Marichromatium purpuratum 984: one gene and its partner. The main gene of each other region encodes a partner of the protein of the gene in region 2 in a complex. Links are inferred from orthologs where the notes say so. Each region holds a gene or a part of one and is shown on either strand. Other genes may lie near its edges.

Region 1 (3,001 bases), 470 kb from region 2 along the record:
GCCTCCATCCGCCAGATGGTCTCCTTCACTCTCAAGGAGGCTGGCTACAGTGTGACCGAGGCGGTCGATGGCCAAGACGGTCTCGACAAGGCGCGCGCGAGTCGCTTCGATCTGGTCTTCACCGATCAAAACATGCCGCGGATGGACGGGGTGACGCTGATCAAGCAGCTGCGTGCCTTGCCGAACTATCGATCGGTCCCGATCCTGATGCTGACCACCGAGTCGGGCGATGCGATGAAGAGCCAGGGGCGGGCCGCCGGCGCGACCGGCTGGCTGGTCAAGCCCTTCGACCCGAAGAAGCTGCTGGAGGTTGTACGCAAGGTGATCGGCTGACACGCCTCCTGGGCGATACGGATGAAGGGGCGGACATGACCATCGATATGACCCGTTTCTATCAAGTCTTCTTCGACGAGGCCGGCGAACACCTGGCCGAGATGGAGACCTTGCTGCTGGAGCTGGATATCGGGGCCCCCGACCCGGAGGTGCTCAACGCCATCTTCCGGGCCGCCCACTCGATCAAGGGCGGGGCGGGGACCTTTGGCTTTCAGGACGTCGCCCGGGTGACGCACATCCTCGAGACCCTGCTCGATCGTCTGCGCAAGCACGAGCTGGCGCCGACGGTGGAGATGATCGACGCCACCCTCCAGGCCGGGGATCTGCTCAAGGCCCAGCTCGCCGCCCATCAGCGCGGCGAGGAGTTTGAGGATCCGCAGATCGCCGAGGTCTGCGAGCGGCTCGAGCAGCTATCCCAGGGCGGCACGATCGAGCCCCCCCCCGAGCCGATCGCCGGATTCGCCGATCCGCGCCCCTGCTGGCGCCTGGTGTTCGCCGCCGAGCTGCTCGGCGGGAGTGGCGACGAGCGCGAGGCCGGGCTGGCCGCCGCGCTCGCCGAACTCGGCGAACTCGAGCGCCATGTCCCCGCCGATGCCCCGGCCGATCGCCTGACCTGGCGGTTGTGCACCGAGGCCGAGCGCGAGGCCATCGTCGAGATCTTCGACTTTCTCTGCGATCCCGAGGAGGTCGAGATCATTCCTGAGGCGACGGTCGAGGAAGACGAGGGCTTCGGGTTCTTCGAGGACGCGCCAGGGAGCGAGCGCGGCGCCGATCAGGAACTCGACGGTTTCGGTCTGTTCGGCGGCAGTCCGGGGATGGAGCAGGTCGCCGAGACCGCCGGTCGGGCACGCGACGAGCGGCAACAGGGCTTCGGTTTCTTCGACTCGGCCCCCGGGGTCCCCGAAGCGGCGGAAACCGCCGCCGCTGCCGCGGCGCCCGTCGCCGGCGGTGAGCCGCCGCGCCAGGCGCCGGCTGGCGCGCGACGTCAGCCCCAGGGCGAGTCCTCGATCCGGGTCAGCGTCGAGAAGGTCGACCAGCTGATCAACCTGGTCGGCGAGCTGGTCATCACCCACGCGATGCTCGCCGAGTCGGCCTCGGCGCTCGACCCGGTCGCCCAGGAGCGCATTTTCGACGGCCTGGCCAACCTCGAGCGCAACTCGCGCGATCTGCAGCAGGCGGTGATGTCGATCCGCATGATGCCGATCAGCTTCGTCTTCAATCGCTTCCCCCGGGTGGTACGCGACACTGCTTCCGCACTCGACAAGAAGGTTACGTTGAAGCTCATCGGCGAGGACACCGAACTCGACAAGGGGCTGATCGAGCGACTCGCCGATCCTCTCAATCATCTGGTTCGCAACAGCATCGATCACGGCATCGAGACCGCCCAGCAGCGCCTCGAGCAGGGCAAGCCCGAGACCGGTGAGATCGTGCTCGCGGCCAGTCATCGCGGCGGCAACGTGGTCGTCGAGGTCAGCGACGACGGTGCCGGGCTCGATCGTGATCGACTGCTCGCCAAGGCCGTCGAGCGTGGCGTGGCGCTCCCCGACAACCCCTCCGACAAGGAGGTTTGGCAGCTGATCTTCGCCCCCGGCTTCTCGACGGCGAAGGCGGTCACCGACATCTCCGGTCGTGGTGTCGGGATGGATGTGGTGCGCCGTAACATCGAGGCGATGAACGGTCGTGTCGAGATCGACTCCGAGCCGGGGCGCGGCACGCGCATCACCATCCGCCTGCCGCTGACCCTGGCGATCCTCGATGGCATGTCGGTGCGGGTCTGCAACGAGACCTTCATCCTCCCGCTGACGGTGATCCGCGAGTCCATCCGGCCCCAGGCGGGACAATGCAAGACCCTGGCCGGAAAGGGCAACGTGGTGCACGTCGGCGAGGAATATCTACCGCTCGTCGCCCTGCACCAGATCTTCGGGCTGAGCCCTCAGCAGGTCGCCGCCGAGGAGACCATCCTGGTGATCATCGAGTCCAACGAGGGGCGCGCCGCGCTGCAGGTCGACGAGCTGCTTGCTCAGCACCAGGTCGTGATCAAGAGCCTGGAGACCAACTATCGCAAGGTCGAGGGGATCTCCGGGGCGACCATCATGGGCGATGGGCGAGTCGCCATGATCCTCGACGTCGACGCCCTGGTCCGGCTCAGTCGCAAGACGTCCTGACCACCATCAACACCGCATTGGAGGAGTAGGGTCCCGTGGAGGAACCGATGAACGAAGACTCTCAGGATTCGACCACCGTCAACAGCGAGGACTCGCGCGAGTATCTCACCTTCACCCTGGGCGACGAGGAATACGGCATCGACATCCTCAACGTGCAGGAGATCCGCGGCTACGACACCGTCACCAAGATCGCCAACTCGCCGCACTTCATCAAGGGCGTGATCAACATGCGCGGGGTGATCGTGCCGATCATCGACATGCGCCTGAAGTTCGACCTCGGCGAGGTCGAGTACAACCAGTTCACCGTGGTGATCATCCTCAACATCACCGGACGCGTGGTCGGCATGGTGGTCGACGGCGTCTCCGACGTCATCGCGCTGCGCCAGGATCAGATCCGCCCGGCGCCGGAGTTCGGTGCGGTGCTCGATACCGCCTATATCGACGGGCTCGCCACCCTCGAGGAACGCATGGTGATCATGGTCAATATCGAGCGGCTGATGAAC
Region 2 (3,029 bases):
CCAATCTCAGCCCCGCCGAGCACGCCGGGCTGATCCGTGCCTTCAGCTCCTACCGTCAGCCGCTCGACGTGCTCATCGTCGATACCTCGGCCGGTGTCCAGGAATCGGTCACCGCCTTCTGCAAGGCGGTGCAGGAAGTGGTGGTGGTGGTCTGTGACGAGCCCGCCTCGCTCACCGACGCCTACGCGCTGATCAAGGTGCTGCACCAGGATCACGGCTTGCGTCGTTTCCGCATGGTCTGCAACATGTTGAGTTCGCCGGAGGCCGGTCGGCGCCTGGTGCGCAAGCTCTCGACCGTCTGTGCCCAGTATCTGCCGGAGGTGATGCTCGAGGCTTCGGGTATCATCCCGCTCGACGACAATCTGCGCCGGGCCGTGCAACGACGCGGCCCCGTGGTCGATCTGTATCCGGGCAGTCCCTCGGGGCGCGCCTTCACCGAGTTGGCGACCCGGGTCGACCGTTGGCCCATTGCCGAGACCGACCTGGGCGGCATCGGCTTTTTCGTCGAGCGGATGTTGCAAAGTGCCTGATGGCCCCGAAACGTCCATTGCAGGGGTATCCTAATCTGGTCGATCGGCCCGACGAGCTGGTTGCGGCCAATGTCGACCTGGTACAGCGTATCGCGCATCATCTGGCGGCGCGTCTGCCGCCGTCGGTGCAGCTCGACGATCTGGTTCAGTCGGGGATGGTGGGGCTGATCGAGGCCGCGCGCCAGTTCCAGGCAGGGCAGGGCGCGACCTTCGCGACCTATGCGACCATCCGTATCCGTGGCGCGATGATCGACGAGCTGCGCCGGGCGGACTGGACTCCGCGCTCGGTCCACCGCAACAGTCGCCGTATCGCCGCGGCTATCCGCGAGGTGGAGACGCGCGAGGGGCGCGCGGCGAGCGACGCCGAGGTTGCCGCCGAGCTTGAAGTCGGGCTGACGGATTATCATGCGATGCTGCAGGACAGCGCGAGCGCCAACGTCCTCGGCATCGAAGACCTCGGCGGTCCGGAGGTGGAGGCCGATCGCTGGCTAGCGGGGACGGAGGACTCGCCCCCGGAGCAGCTCGCTCAGGCGCAGTTTCGCCTGGCGCTCGCCCAGGCCCTGGGGAGCTTGCCGGAACGCGAGCGTCTGGTCATGAACCTGTATTACAACGAGGCGTTGAACCTGCGCGAGATCGGCGCCGTGCTCGGTATCACCGAGTCACGTGTCAGCCAGATCCGCAGTCAGGCCTTGCACCGCTTGCGCTCACGGTTGTCTGATTGGACCGGCGAGGGCAGTGAGTCGCTGTTGTGATCGATAAATCCGACAATTGACACTGGGAGTTCAGTGTGGACAAAGGCATGAAGATCCTCGTCGTGGATGACTTCTCCACGATGAGACGCATCATCAAGAATCTGCTGCGCGAGCTGGGGTTCAATAACACCATGGAAGCCGACGACGGTAGCACGGCTCTACCGATGCTCAAGAGCGGCGGCTTCGACTTCCTCATCACCGACTGGAACATGCCCAACATGGAGGGGATCGAGCTGCTGCGTCAGGTCCGTGCCGACCCTGAACTCAAGGAGCTGCCGGTGCTGATGGTGACGGCCGAGGCCAAGCGTGAGCAGATCGTCGAGGCGGCCCAAGCGGGTGTCAACGGCTATATCGTCAAGCCTTTCACCGCCGAGACACTGAAGGAAAAGATCGATAAGATCTTCGAGCGAGTCGCTGGCTAGGGGCGGGGTTTGAGCGACTGTCTCGCGCCGCGTCGGCCGTCGCCTCGTCGCCCGCCTCTGGTGCCGCATGGACTCAGCCCACTCCGGCATGTGCCTCCATGGTCGGCCCATCCATGCCTCGGGTAGCCTTTTCGTTCGGCCTGGGAACAATCGATGGACAATGACGAAACACGTTTGACCGCACAGCTGGCGCTTGCGCAGGAGCTGGTCGAACACCTCCAAAACGGCGATGAGGAAGGCGCGCGCCTGATCATCCAGCAGCTGCGCTTCCCCTACGAGCGCGAGCTGTTCGAGGAACTCGGCAAGCTGACCCGCGAGCTGCACGAAGCGCTGCAGAGTTTCCGTGGTGACTCGCGTCTGGTCGAGATCACCCAGGACGAGATCCCGGACGCCAAGGAACGGCTCTCCTATGTCGTCACCATGACCGAGCAGGCTACGCACCGTACCCTCAATGCGGTCGACGAGGGCTTGCCGATCGCCGAGCGAGTGCATGACAACGCGGTGCGACTCTCCGAGCGTTGGGGACGGTTCCGGCGCCGCGAACTCTCGCTCGATGAATTCCGTGAATTCGCGCACGAACTCGACGCCTTCTTCACCGCCACCGGGCAGGAGACCGAGCGGCTGCGCTCGCTGATGTCCGAGATCATGATGGCCCAGGACTTCCAGGACCTCACCGGCCAGATCATCGGGCGGGTCATCCGTCTGGTGCAGGACGTCGAGGAGAACCTAGTCGGCTTGATTCGGCTCTCCAGTGGACGCATGGAAGGGGCTGTCGCCAAGCCCGCCGAGCCCTCCGTCGAGAAGGCCGAGGAGCCCCATCCTCGAGCTGGCGTCGGGCCGGCGGTGCCCAATACCAGCGACGATCTCGGGGATGTCGTTTCGGGTCAGGACGACGTCGATGCCCTGCTGTCCAGTCTCGGCTTCTAGTTGCCCGAGCCCATCGAGTTCAGAGGATAAGGTGAATGCCAATCGACCCGAATGACGAAATTCTTCAGGATTTCCTGGTCGAGGCCGGCGAGCTGCTCGAAGGCTTGAACGAGCAACTGATCGATCTGGAGCAGGATCCGGCGAACCGCGATCTGCTCAATTCGGTCTTCCGCAGTTTTCATACCATCAAGGGTGGCGCGGGCTTTCTCAACCTCAACGCGCTGGTCTCGGTCTGTCATCATGCCGAGGACGTGTTCAACCTGTTGCGCAACGGCGAGCGCCATGTCGACGCGCAGTTGATGGACACGGTGTTGCGGGTGCTCGATGTCGTCAACGTCATGTTCGGTGACCTGCAGTCGGGCAAGGAGCCCGAGCCCGCCGCGCCCGAGCTGATCGCC

The links. Proteins that work in one complex are often made in the same cells at the same time.
Region 1: the proteins of cheY (region 2) and MARPU_RS08840 are in contact, whole or in part, in a solved structure (PDB 1A0O), measured with the Escherichia coli proteins. The link is inferred for Marichromatium purpuratum 984 from one-to-one orthologs.

Annotation. Positions count from the first base shown.
Region 1 is NZ_CP007031.1:2,002,759-2,005,759, reverse strand. The notes cover bases 1-2,933. They hold MARPU_RS08840 (chemotaxis protein CheA), read left to right. Parts: upstream 1-368; coding sequence 369-2,498; downstream 2,499-2,933. Other genes in these bases: MARPU_RS08835 (chemotaxis protein CheW), read left to right, coding at 2,546-2,933; MARPU_RS08845 (response regulator), read left to right, coding at 1-333. In the rest of the region: more of MARPU_RS08835, read left to right, coding at 2,934-3,001. UniProt on the Escherichia coli protein: Involved in the transmission of sensory signals from the chemoreceptors to the flagellar motors. CheA is autophosphorylated; it can transfer its phosphate group to either CheB or CheY.
Region 2 is NZ_CP007031.1:1,528,175-1,531,203, forward strand. The notes cover bases 56-3,016. They hold cheY (chemotaxis response regulator CheY), read left to right. Parts: upstream 56-1,329; coding sequence 1,330-1,704; downstream 1,705-3,016. Other genes in these bases: MARPU_RS06925 (MinD/ParA family protein), read left to right, coding at 56-530; MARPU_RS06930 (RNA polymerase sigma factor FliA), read left to right, coding at 527-1,282; MARPU_RS06940 (protein phosphatase CheZ), read left to right, coding at 1,858-2,631; MARPU_RS06945 (chemotaxis protein CheA), read left to right, coding at 2,667-3,016. In the rest of the region: more of MARPU_RS06925, read left to right, coding at 1-55; more of MARPU_RS06945, read left to right, coding at 3,017-3,029. UniProt on the Escherichia coli protein: Involved in the transmission of sensory signals from the chemoreceptors to the flagellar motors.